DNA from 3 places in the Pseudodonghicola sp. genome. Region 1 is predicted to be linked to each of the others. Evidence: riboswitches for the same ligand, from Rfam matches in the RefSeq annotation. Region 1 holds a riboswitch; each other region holds the start of a gene.
The links. A riboswitch is a leader RNA that binds a small molecule or an ion and turns the genes downstream of it on or off. The one in region 1 is predicted to bind cobalamin.
Positions count from the first base shown of each region.

Region 1 (4,333 bases):
CGACCGGCTTGGGGTGATGGAGGGCGGCCGCATGGTCGCCTGCGGCCCACCGTCCGAGGTGCTGACGCCGGAGCGGCTGACCGCGATCTTCCGGGTCCGGGCCACCGCGCTGCGCGATCCCGCCGATGGCGCCACCGTCCTTCGTTATCATTGTCTCGAGGAGGAACCCCGATGAAACCTTTCGCTCTTGCCCTCGCCCTGTTGACCGCCGCCCCGGCACTGGCCGAAACCCATGAGGTGCGGATGTTCAATCGCAACGACCACGGGTCGATGATCTACCAGCCCGACTTCCTGCGGATCGCGCCCGGCGACAGCGTGCGGTTCATCCCCGAACAGCCCAGCCACAACGCCGCCACCATCGACGGCATGATCCCCGAAGGGGCCACGCCGTTCAAAAGCAAGATCAATCAGGATTTCATCGTCACCCTGACGGTGCCGGGGCGCTATGGCATCAAATGCTCACCGCATTTCGCCATGGGCATGGTGATGTGGATCGAGGTGGGCGAGGGGGCGCCGCGCGACCTGCCCGCCGAGCTGCCGAACCGTGCCCGGGCGCGGTTCGAAGAGATCCTGGCGGCGCATCAAGAGGGCTGACCGACAAGCGCGCGGGGCCGCGGCCTCAGGCCGAGGTGCCCCGCCGCATCAGGTAGATATCCATGATCCAGCCATGCCGGGCGCGGGCCTCGGCCCGGGTCCGGGCGATCTGTTGGCCGATCTCGGCCAATGGGCCGGAGAGGCGGAGTTCCTCGGCCATTCCGGCATAGGCCGACCACCAGATCTCGATCCCCACGGGGTCCAGCACGTCAAAGGCACAGCCGGCGTCGAGCATGACCACCACGGTCTCGGCCCCTTCGGGCCAGCCGTGATCGCGCAACCGCCGGCCGGTGGTGATGGTGACCGGCGCGCCGATCCGGTTCAGCGGGATCGCATGGCCGGCGGTCAACGCCTGGATCGAGGTGATGCCGGGGATGACATGAAGGGCGAGCGGCAGCTCCGCCGTCACCCGCTCGGCGATCCGAAGCGTGCTGTCGTAGAGCGAGGGATCGCCCCAGACCAGAAACCCCACCTTGCCGGTGCCCTGCGGCAGGCCCGCGCGGATCTCCGCCGCCCAGACGCGGGCGATGGCATCGTGCCAGTCGTCGACGCCGGCGCGGTAATCGGGGGCGCCGGCATCGCGTTTCGGCAGATCGAACTCGCGCAACTGCGGGCTGTCGCCGGTTGCCACCTCCTGACAGATGCGGCGGCGCAGCCCGGCCAGATCGTCCTTGCCGGCCCCCTTGCGCGGGATCAGGATCAGGTCGGCCCCGGCAATCGCCCTCATCGCCTCGCGCGTCAGGTGGTTGGGGTTGCCGGTGCCGATGCCGATCAGGAAGAGGTCGATCATGAAAGCTCTCGAGGTCAGGGCGCGGCCCCGGGTGGTCGGGGCCGCGCGATGGGATGGGGAACCGGCGATCAGGCCGCGCTGTGATAGAGGCGCCGCGTCACCAGCCCGCTGCCGCGCAGACCGTTCAGCGCCTTGGCTGCCGCCAGTACCGCGAGATCGGCCAGCGGCTCGACGATCACCACCAGCATATAGGCGCCGCCGAAGGTGACGATCGAGGTCAGGTTCTCGGCCCCGAAGCCCTGGCCGTAGAAGGCCCAGAAGGCGACCCAGGCCACCACGCCGCCCTGATAGGCGGTCGAGAGCGCCAGCGCCTGGCGGTACTTCAGATCGACATAGGGGGTATGGGGCGCGATGATCTTATGCGCCAGCGCCTGCACCGCGAAGAGCGGCACCAGCAGCGTGGTCATGTTCATCCCGTATTGCGGCAGATCGAAGGGGGCGAAGAACACGCCCTGGATCAAGAGACCCAGCGCCAGCCCCAGCGCGGCGGGCGCCGCCCCGAAGATCAGGAACAGGGTGGAGCCGAGGATGAAATGCACCTCGGACACGCCGACGGGGTAATGCGGCAGGATTTCGAAGAAGGTGAAGACCAGCGCCGTGGTCGCCACGCTGCGCAGCGCCAGCGAGGCGGCGCCGCTTTCGCGCAGACTGTCCAGTGCGGTCTTGAGCGTATAGCCGGCGGCACCGGCGGCGGTGGCGTAGCTGAGGAAAATCTTGGCTCCGGCAACGAGCCCGGGTTCGATATGCATGTTCACTGTCTCCTTCCCGTCTCACCCGACGGGGATTGTTCGAGGTTTGTCCAGCCCGTGTCGGCCGGTCGGTCGGATCGCCTTTGCGGCGTTTTGGGACGGCAGGTCTCCTGACTTGCGGGTCGTGGCGCTGATCCGGGCCTTCCCGGCCCATTGGGTCAGTGGCGTGTTCCGGGCAGGCTCTCCGCTCACAGTTGCGGGGGCAGTCGCGGATTTCAACCGCGTTCCCTTTTCATCCGCCGGCCACCTGGGCCGGCTGGAACCGTCATCTGTCGAATTCTGTGCTGTCTGTCTTGTCTAAGCCTCCTCTGCGAGCGGTCCGAAAAGGATCAGCGCCGGGGCATCGCCCGGGGCGCTGTCATCGGCCGCCAGCCCGGCAAGGCTGTGGCGGCTGAGCTGTTCGGCGGCGGTCGACACCCCTTCGGCCAGCAGCGCCGGGGTTTCCGCCGGCAGGCCGGCCGCGATCAGCCGCTCGGCGAGGCCGGCAAAGGTGCGCCGGCCCATGTAGATCGCGGTGATCGCACCGGGATCGGCCAACGCCGCCATGTTCAGCCCTTCGGGCAGGGCGCCGGTGACATCGTGGCCGGTGACGAATTGCAGCCGCCGCGCGGTCTGGCGCCGGGTCAGCGGAATGCCGGCGGCTGCGGCTGCGGCCGAGGCGGCGGTCACGCCCGGGATCACCTCATGGTCGATGCCGGCGGCGCGCAGCGCGATCAGCTCTTCCTCCAGCCGGCCGAAGATGCCGGCATCGCCCGATTTCAGCCGCACCACCCGGGCACCGGTGGCGGCGTAATCGACCAGCAGGCGGCTGACGTGATCCTGTCGGGGCGAGGGGCGACCGGCGCGCTTGCCGACGCCGACCAGATCGGCGCCCGCGCGCGCGTGTTCCAGGATCGGCCCGGCGGAGAGATCGTCATAGAGCACCGCATCGGCGCGTCTGAGCCGGTCGACCGCCTTCAGGGTCAGAAGTTCCGGATCGCCGGGGCCGGAGGAGACGAAGCTGACAAAACCGCTCATGCCGTGGCCTCCGCGATCAGGTGAAAGAAGGTGCCGGTGGCCAGGCCCCGGCGCGATCCGGTCTCGGCCACCGCGGCGCCAGTGGCGTCGGTGACGCGGGCCAAGGGCGCGTCGGGCTGGCCGAGGATGGTGGAATAGTGGAACTCATGCCCGCGCAGGCGGGCGCCCGCGCCGTGGCCGGGCATGGACGTGACAAGCTCCGCCAGACGATAGCCCAGATGCATCCGCCGCTTTTCATAGGAGGTGACGAGGCCGAGGAGCCCCGCCATGTCGTGGCGCACCCCGTCCTTGTCGATCAGTGCGGTCCCCATCGCCATGTAGCCGCCGCATTCGCCGTGCACCGGCCGGGTCTGGCCAAAGGCGCGCAGCCCCGTGCGAAACCGCTCCGCCGCGGCGAGCTGGCCCGCGTAAAGCTCAGGATAGCCGCCCGGCAGCCAGCAGAGATCGGCGGAGGCATCGGGCGCCTGATCGGCCAGTGGCGAGAACGGCAGAATCTCCGCCCCCGCCTCGCGCCAGCTTTCCAGAAGATGCGGATAGACAAAGGAAAAGGCGGCGTCGCGGGCCAGGGCGATCCGCTGCGCGGGGGGCTTCGGCGGGGTGCTGGCGGTGCCGGTCGCGGTAGTGCCGCTGGCGGCGGCCAACAGGCGGGGCAGGTCGACATGATCGGCGATGGCGCGGGCGGCGCGGTCCAGCAGATCGTCGATCGCGCCGTGTTCCTCCGCCTGCACCAGACCCAGATGCCGCTCCGGCACCTCGACCGCCGCCTGACGCGGCAGGGCGCCGAGGACGGGAATGCCCACGGCCTCCATCCCGACCCGCACCAGCGCCTCGTGCCGGGGGCTGGCGACCCGGTTCAGCACCACGCCCGCCAGCGTCACATCGGGGCGGAAGCGGGCGAAGCCGAGGGCGGTCGCCGCCGCCGATTGCGCCTGACCCGAGACGTCGATCACCAGCACCACCGGCCAGCCCATGGTCGCGGCGATATCGGCGCTGGCGCCATTGCCCGCCTCTCCCGGCCGCGCGACGCCGTCGAACAGACCCATCGAGCCTTCGGCCAGGATCAGATCGGCGCGCGCCGCGCGCGTCACCAGCCCGGCCATCATCCCCGGCGCCATCGCCCAGCTGTCGAGGTTGAACGAGGCCCGGCCGCAGGCGGCGCGGTGAAACCCGGGGTCGATGTAAT
Region 1 is NZ_JBLWVT010000006.1:157,635-161,967, reverse strand. Features, by position in the region: gene ACN0V4_RS12910 (ABC transporter ATP-binding protein) at 1-175, shown strand, start outside; gene ACN0V4_RS12905 (pseudoazurin) at 172-594, shown strand; gene cobF (precorrin-6A synthase (deacetylating)) at 620-1,384, opposite strand; gene ACN0V4_RS12895 (energy-coupling factor ABC transporter permease) at 1,453-2,133, opposite strand; cobalamin riboswitch at 2,216-2,415, opposite strand; gene cobA (uroporphyrinogen-III C-methyltransferase) at 2,431-3,150, opposite strand; gene ACN0V4_RS12885 (cobyrinate a,c-diamide synthase) at 3,147-4,333, opposite strand, start outside.

Region 2 (4,333 bases), on a different contig from region 1:
GCCTGTTCGGGCAGGACAAGCGTGACGGTCTTTTCGCTGTCGTCCAGGCTGTCGCGATAGCGCAGCGGGCGGCCCAGCCCGATCACGTCGGCGGGCAGCCGCTCGGGCGTTACGATGCGGGCGCGGCTGAGGCTGGACAGTAGCAGATCGGCCAGCGCCGGGTTGCGCCGGGCAAAGCCGGTCGTCAGCGCCTCGAGCGTTTCGAGCTGGTCCTCGGCGATGACCAGTCGCGCGGGGCGGACGGCCGGTGGCGTCGTGGTGGCGTGTTTCAGGGGCTCCGGGGTGAAAACCGGCATGATGGTTTCCTTTCGATGGAAGAGGAAGATGAAGGAGATGTCGGCACGGTGGGGCCGCGCCGGGCAGGCGGCTGGCCGGGCCAGCCGAAGCGTCAGGGTGAGCGGATCATGGGCGGACTCAGGCCGCTGCAGGTCTAATGCGAGGTCGCATGAACAGGGAGGTGTCGAACCTCAGGGGGGAGTTGCCCCTGCGGTGTGACGACCCGCTTTGATGCCGGACCAGACGAAGGAAGAGGGCCCCGAACGGAGGGAATAGCGCGTGCGCTCAGACCGCCCGGGGAAGCCTGCGGTTCAGGAGCGAACCGGAAAACAGGATGAACCTGCCCTTATGCGGGTGTCTCGACATGGCCTGGAAGCTAGGAACGCTGATCACGAAAGTCAATCTGGGGCGGCGCACAGGAATTTTGGTGGCCCCAAAGACACGGTATCATGCCATTGGCGTCATCGGATTGACGCCATTTTAAGGAAGGGCCTATTCAGGACTGCATGAATACTTCTTAAGTATCTTTGAGATAGGGTTTCGATATGCCGCCGGCACCGAGACAGGGGCGCATCATGGCGCCGGTCTCCTTCGGCGCGCAAAGATATAGTTAGAGTCAGGATTTCAACGCCAGAAGGCATTGTGGGGTCTCATGAAGGATATGTTCGAGCATCGGGGGCCGATCGGCCCTGAGGATTTGAGTGTCGAGGTCATGGGGCGGCTGCACGGGGCGGCGCAGCGGGCTTGGCTATCGCCGCAGGATATCGAGATGATGCAGCGTGAGCTGCAACACTGTCAGGCGCAGCCAAGCGGGGTTGTCGCGCTGATCGGTGAGCTGTTGCGACAAAAGCTCGCCTATGCCCGCCGGCTGGGGCCAGAGACGCTGACGGATCGGATCGCCACCGGCGGGGTCGTGCTTGGCTATCGGCTGGGCGGCGATCAGCCCCCTATCCTGGCCCGGTTGAGTTACCGCGTGCGCCTGCGGGAGGAGCCCGGGGTGGTGCCGCTGCGGTCGCTTCTGGGGGCGACGCTGATCGGCATGCACCTGGGGGAAACGGCGCCTCTGCTGCTGTCAGACGGCAGCCTGACCGAGGTGACGTTGACCGACCTGCGCGCCGCGCCGCGGGGGCAGGTCGCGGTCCGCTTGCCGGTTGCGGTGCCGGGGCAGGGTGGTATTCTGCCGGCCTGAGTGTCGGTGCCGCTCAGGGATGAGGCTTACCTTCGCCTACCGGCTCTAGTGGGTACCTCTCTTGCGCAAACAAGATATTGACAGCCTCTGCCAATACGCGTCTATATGATGTTGTCTTGGTGCCCGCGATTCAAAGCGGGTGAAGAGGGAAGCCGGCGCAAATCCGGCACTGCCCCCGCAACTGTGAATGGTGAGGTTTGGTCGCATATCCACTGGCGTCTTGCGCGCTGGGAAGGAGGGCCGGACGTATAAGCCATGAGTCAGGAGACCTGCCAGGACGAGACGAGACCAAGCCGGGCGGTGGGTCCGGGACGTGTTATGGGATGTCCTTCGGGGGCATCCCTTGGCGTCTCTTCCCCTGCTGGCCGGCGCTGAACGACCGGAACCAAAGGATCGGCAAGGGGACACTGCCATGACCATCACCGTCTATTCCAAACCCGCCTGTGTGCAATGCACCGCCACCACCCGGGCGCTGGCCGCCAAGGGGATCGAATTCGATCTGGTCGATCTGACCGAGGACGCCGAGGCAATGGCCCGGGTGACCGAGCTGGGCTATCGCCAGGCGCCGGTGGTGATGGCGGGTGACGACCATTGGGCCGGCTTCCGCCCCGACAAGATCGCCGCTCTGGCCTGAGCCGGCCGATGGGGGGCCTGGTCTATTACTCCTCACGATCGGGGAACACGCGGCGCTTCGTCGACCGGCTGGGTCTGACGGCGACGCGGATCCCGATCGAGACCGAGGCGCCGATGCCCGCCCCCCGTTCCCCCTTCGTGCTGATCACGCCCACCTATGCCGATGGCCAAGGGCGGGGCGCGGTCCATAAACAGGTGATCCGGTTCCTGAATGATCCGGACACCCGCCGCCACCTGCGTGGTGTCATCGCCTCGGGCAATCGCAATTTCGGAACACTCTTCGCCTCCGCCGGCGATGTGGTGGCGCGGAAATGTGGTGTGCCGGTGCTTTATCGTTTCGAACTCGCGGGGACAGACACGGATGTCGCCCGCGTCATTGAGGGATTGGACAGGTTTTGGAAAACGCAGTGCTTGACCGCGATGTGAGCGACGCCGCCCCCGCCAAGGCGGTCCCGGCCGAATGGCAGGGTCTGGATTACCACGCGCTGAACGCGATGCTGAACCTCTATGACGATCAGGGGAACATCCGCTTCGATGCCGATCGCATGGCGGCGCGGCAGTATTTCCTGCAGCATGTGAACCAGAATACCGTCTTCTTCCATTCGCTGGAAGAGAAGCTGCGCTATCTGGTCGAGGAGGGCTATTACGAGGCCCATGTGCTGGAGCAATACTCGACCGAGTTCCGCCGCCAGATCTGGGATGCGGTCTATGCCGCCAAGTTCCGCTTTCCGACCTTCCTGGGCGCCTTCAAATATTACACCAGCTATACGCTGAAGACCTTCGACGGCAAACGATACCTCGAACGGTTCGAGGATCGGGTCGTCATGGTCGCCCTGACGCTTGCTCAAGGGGATGAGGCGCAGGCCATGTCCCTGATGCAGGAAATCATCGCCGGCCGCTTCCAACCCGCCACGCCGACCTTCCTGAATGCCGGCAAGGCGCAGCGGGGCGAGCTGATTTCCTGCTTCCTGCTGCGGCTGGAAGACAACATGGAAAGCATCGGTCGCGGCATCAACTCGGCGCTGCAACTGTCGAAACGCGGCGGTGGGGTGGCGCTGCTGCTGACCAACATCCGCGAATATGGCGCGCCGATCAAAGGCATCGAAAACCAATCCTCCGGTGTCATCCCGGTGATGAAGCTGCTTGAGGATTCCTTCAGCTATGCCAATCAGCTCGGTGCCCGTCAGGGGGCGGGGGCGGTCTATCTGAACGCCCACCATCCGGATATCCTGCGCTTCCTCGATACCAAACGCGAGAACGCGGATGAGAAGATCCGCATCAAGACGCTGAGCCTTGGTGTGGTGGTGCCCGACATCACCTTCGAACTGGCGAAGAAGAACGAGGACATGTACCTCTTTTCGCCGCACGACGTGGAAAAGGTCTATGGTCGCGCCTTCTCGGAAATCTCGGTGACCGAGAAGTATCACGAGATGGTCGACAACCCGCGCATCCGCAAGAAGAAGATCAACGCGCGCGCCTTCTTCCAGACCATCGCCGAGATCCAGTTCGAAAGCGGCTATCCCTATATCATGTTCGAGGACACGGTGAACCGCGCCAATCCGGTCGCCGGTCGCATCAACATGTCGAACCTCTGTTCCGAGATCCTGCAGGTCAACGAGGCCTCGGAGTTCAACGAGGATCTGAGCTACAAGCACCTCGGCACCGATATCTCCTGCAACCTCGGCTCGCTCAATATCGCCAAGGCGATGGATGGCGGCGATCTGGGCGCGACGGTCGAGGCCGCGATCCGGGCGCTGAACGCGGTCTCCGAGATGTCGGCGATCGACGCGGTGCCCTCGATCCGGCGCGGCAATGACGAAAGCCATGCCATCGGCCTGGGCCAGATGAACCTGCACGGCTTCCTGGCGCGCGAGCGGGTCCACTACGGCAGTGCCGAGGGCGTCGATTTCACCAATATCTACTTCTGCACCGTGCTCTATCACTGCCTGCGCGCCTCGAACGCGCTGGCGCGCGAGCGCGGGCGCAGCTTTGCCGGGTTCGAACGCTCGACCTATGCCGATGGCTCCTTCTTCGACAAATACGTTGACCGCGACTGGCTGCCCGAGACCGAGACGGTCAAGGCGCTGTTCGAGAAATTCGACGTGCATGTGCCTAGCCGCGAGGATTGGGCGGCGCTGCGCGACGCGGTGATCGCGGACGGGCTTTACAATCGCAACCTGCAGGCGGTGCCGCCGACCGGCTCGATCAGCTATATCAACAACTCGACCTCCTCGA
Region 2 is NZ_JBLWVT010000003.1:324,199-328,531, reverse strand. Features, by position in the region: gene rnk (nucleoside diphosphate kinase regulator) at 1-296, opposite strand, end outside; gene ACN0V4_RS07325 (hypothetical protein) at 929-1,465, shown strand; cobalamin riboswitch at 1,566-1,757, shown strand; gene nrdH (glutaredoxin-like protein NrdH) at 1,878-2,099, shown strand; gene nrdI (class Ib ribonucleoside-diphosphate reductase assembly flavoprotein NrdI) at 2,108-2,524, shown strand; gene nrdE (class 1b ribonucleoside-diphosphate reductase subunit alpha) at 2,521-4,333, shown strand, end outside.
Region 2: another riboswitch for cobalamin. It lies ahead of nrdH (glutaredoxin-like protein NrdH); the one in region 1 lies ahead of ACN0V4_RS12895 (energy-coupling factor ABC transporter permease).

Region 3 (4,333 bases), on a different contig from region 1:
GGGTCGTTGTTGTCACCCCCCGAACGAAAAAACGGCAGGTTGATCTGCTGCCACTGATCAACCCGCCGCTTGTCCCGCTTTGCGGGGTGTCCGACTGCGCGCGCCACCTGGGGGGATGTCTGCTCGCTCGCGCGCCGGATCTCTTGGTTCGGTGAAAGCGAAGTGCCTGTATGAAACCTGCTTTTATTATTTGCGTCGGGGTCTGTTTGTGTCGCCCCTTGCCTCGTCTCCATCCGATGAACAAGGGATGCCATGGGAATTTATGGAAAGCAACTGGAATTTACGGGACACCCCGGGAGAGACCTGCCCGATTCACCGGATTTTGGCAAGGCAGACCACAGAGACCGGGAATCACATAAGCCTCCTTTGCGGCAAAGGAGAATCGGACCACTAGATGTTGATTCTCTCACCCCCTCCCAACAAATCCCGGGGTTTCCCATAAAAATTTTGCACCCCGGGATCAGCACGCCAGATGTTCCCCACATGTTCCCTTTTATGCCTCCGAATCACCCCAGAACGACCACTCGCCCCCTGCGGTTCCCGTGATTTCCCGCCACTCCCATGATTTCCCACCGTGCGCCTCAGGCCGCCTTCCCGGCGACGGAAGCGATGGGCGCCGGGGCGCAACCGGCCGCACAATGAAAGCTTCAATCAGAAAAATGCCGCCGGAAACGCTTGCGATGTTGTATTATTGCCACGCACCCACACCAACCGCGCACATCACCCCGCCGATGCCTGCATGAGAAGGTGAGCGCGCCAAAACGTCCCATTCCCGCGCCAGCCCAAAGCAACGAGGATGAAGACACCCAAATCGGCGCCGGAAAGAAATATCGTTTCCCGGAAAGGGCTCCGAAGGCGTTAACTATTTCACAGACCCATCCCCCATGGGCCACAGCCACCCCGGGACGGCGGGCGGGCCCATGACGAGATCGTCTGATGACCTTACGTCAGAAGTGCTGCCCATTTAATATGCAATCAATCTATGCACTTGCTGCATAGCAGCATTGAACATCTCCGCTATTGTGCAATTGCAGCATTTGCCTATTTTCAGTCTCAACACGGCGCCACAAGACGGCGCTGAACTGACAATACTTAAGGTTACGAACAATGGCCGCTCTGACGCATAGCGAAAATCACGACGCCACCCTGCTGGGTCGGCTGACCGCTTGGATCGCCAATGTGCGCGTTCGGATCGAACGGTATCGGGTGTACCGCCAGACGATGAACGAAATGGGCGCCCTGAACAATCAAGAGCTGGCCGATCTCGGCCTGCATCGCTCCGAACTGCGCCGCGTGGCCTATCAGGCCTCCCGCAAGGTGTGCTGACGGAGCATCGAAGGACATAAACGGTTCAGGCCCTCATCTCCTCCTCCCTTGAGGGTCTGTACATAGCGGCGACATCGCTCCTCCTCCCTGATGTCGCCGCACCCTATACCGGCCCCGAATGCCGGAACCTGATGCACCGGACGCTCTCCTCCTCCCTGCGTTCGGTGTTGGATCGGCCGGCGACGCTCTCCTCCTCCCTGCGTCGCCGGCCACTCCATCCCCCGATAGGGGAAATGACATAGCCGAATACATCGGGCGCTCTCCTCCTCCCTGCGCCTGATGTTACAAGAGAACGGCGGCACCTCTCCTCCTCCCTGGTGCCGCCGTTTTCATTTTCCGGTTTCCGTCCAGCCGCTTCACGCCCCTCCCCCACCAGGTCGTCCCAGCAACCGCACCTCGTCGGAGCAACGCTGCAACGCGCGCAGGTGATTGCAAAACAGCGCCACCTGAGGCGAAGTCGCGGCAAAAGGCGCCGCCCGACATTCCGCCGCCCGCGCCGCCGCGGCCTCGGAACAGCCCTCGGGCAGGGTCATCAACCATTCGAGAAATCCCATCCGCGCGGCGACCTTATCATCGACCTCCGCAGGCAGATCACGCAGCGCCCGCAGGATCCCCGCGAGCATCATCGCCCGATACCCCGATTGCACTTCATCTCCGCTCCTTTCTCCGCCGCTCCCCGCGGCAGGGGCTGAATGCAGGCGACAAAGATCAAGGCCGGAAGACGGGGATGCTGCCCCACACCGCGCCCTGACCGCCGCCCGCGGTCTGACGTTGGCACGAGGCTGGTTTCCGGACTTGGACAATGGGGGGCATGCGCCCTGATCCGACCCTTCCCGAGAATATGCTCTCAGTGGTTTCGCCGGAGTTTCCCGATCCTTACCGTTGCGGGGGCAGTGCCGGTCTTGCACCGGCTTCCCAATTCTCCCCCCGAAGGGGGCACCTCACGGGCGAAAGATTACAGGATTCACCACCCGATGCATTGGCAAACCGCCCCTGCGTCGCTTTTGCACGGTCAGAACGGCACATCGTCGCTGGCGGTGACGAAACGGCCGACGACCTTCTTCGGCCCGGCCTTTTCGAAATCGACGTCAAGCTTGTCGCCCTCGATCCCGGTGACGGTGCCATAGCCGAATTTCTGGTGAAACACCCGCTCTCCCACGGTGAAGCTGGAGACGGCCGTGGCGTCGATCACCGTATTGCGGGTTTCGCGCGGCTGCGACATGCTGCGTTCGCCGGCGCGCGCCTGCATCCGTTTCCAGCCGGGCGAGTTATAGACATTCGCTTCGGACACCCGGGATTCGATGCTGCCCCGCACCGGAGCGGCCGGGGCCGCCGCGGCGCCATACCCGCCGCCATAAAGACCGGGAGGCGTCAGGATATCGACATGCTCGCCGGGCAGTTCGTCAATGAAGCGCGACGGCAGCGCCGATTGCCATTGGCCGAAGACCCGCCGGTTGGCCGCGAAGGAAATGGTGCAAAGCTCCTCCGCCCGGGTGATGCCGACATAGGCCAGGCGGCGTTCCTCTTCCAACCCCTTGAGACCGCTTTCGTCCATGCTGCGTTGCGAGGGGAACAGGCCGTCCTCCCACCCCGGCAGGAAGACGGCGGGAAACTCCAGCCCCTTGGCCGCGTGCAGGGTCATGATCGACACCTTCTGGTCGGCATCGGCCTGTTCGTTGTCCATGATCAGGCTGACGTGCTCCAGGAACCCTTGCAGGTTCTCGAAATTTTCCAGCGCCTTGACCAGTTCCTTGAGGTTTTCCAGCCGCCCCGGCGCCTCCGGCGTCTTGTCGTTCTGCCACATGCCGGTATAGCCGCTTTCATCCAGCACGATTTCGGCCAGTTCCATGTGGGACAGATCGGGGTCGCCCGCCATCCGGCCCCAGCGCCGCAGATCATCGACCAGGGTGCGCAGCGCCGTGCCGCCCTTGCCCTTGATCAGCCCCTCGTCCAGCGCGATCCGGGCGCCCTCGACCAAGTTGACGCCATTGGCCCGCGCCGTGGTCTGGATCAGCTGCTGCGCCTTGTCGCCCAGGCCCCGTTTCGGCGTGTTGACGATGCGTTCAAAGGCCAGATCGTCATCCGGGCTGACCACCAGCCGGAAATAGGCCATGGCGTCGCGGATTTCGAGCCGTTCATAGAAGCGCGGGCCGCCGATCACCCGATAGGGCAGACCGATGGTCAGAAACCGATCCTCAAACGCGCGCATCTGGTGCGAGGCGCGGACGAGGATGGCGATCTCGTCCAGACCGAAGGCGCGCAGCCCCCGGGTGCCACGCTGCATCGCCTCGATCTCCTCGCCGATCCAGCGCGCTTCCTCCTCGCCGTCCCAATGGCCGATCAGCCTGACCTTTTCGCCATGCTCCGCCTCGGTCCAAAGCTCCTTGCCCAGGCGCCCCTGATTGCCGCGGATGACGTTCGAGGCCGCCGCCAGAATATGCGGGGTCGAGCGGTAATTCTGTTCCAGCCGCACCACATGGGCGCCGGGAAAATCCTTTTCGAACCGCAGGATATTGCCCACCTCGGCACCGCGCCAGCCATAGATCGACTGATCATCATCGCCGACGCAGCAGATGTTCTTGTGCCCCCCGGCCAACAGCCGCAGCCAGAGGTATTGGGCCACGTTGGTATCCTGATATTCGTCGACCAGGATATAGCGGAACCAGCGTTGATATTGCGCCAGAACGTCCGGGTGGGCCTGGAAGATCACCACCATATGCAACAAGAGATCGCCGAAATCGACGGCGTTCAGTTGGCGCAGACGCTCCTGATACTGGGCGTAAAGCTCGACGCCCCGGTGGTTATAGGCGCCGGCGTCGGCGGTGGGGATCTTGTCGGGCGTCAGCGCGCGGTTCTTCCAGCCGTCGATCACCCCGGCCAATTGCCGGGCGGGCCAGCGCTTGTCGTCGATGCCGGCGACCTGAACCAGTTGTTTCAGCAGGCGAATCTGATCGTCGGTGTCGAGGATGGTGAAGCTCGATTTCAGCCCCACCAGTTCGGCATGGCG
Region 3 is NZ_JBLWVT010000007.1:264,641-268,973, reverse strand. Features, by position in the region: gene ACN0V4_RS14985 (DUF1127 domain-containing protein) at 1,108-1,326, shown strand; gene ACN0V4_RS14980 (hypothetical protein) at 1,683-1,973, opposite strand; cobalamin riboswitch at 2,089-2,285, opposite strand; gene ACN0V4_RS14975 (ATP-dependent helicase) at 2,339-4,333, opposite strand, start outside.
Region 3: another riboswitch for cobalamin. It lies ahead of ACN0V4_RS14980 (hypothetical protein); the one in region 1 lies ahead of ACN0V4_RS12895 (energy-coupling factor ABC transporter permease).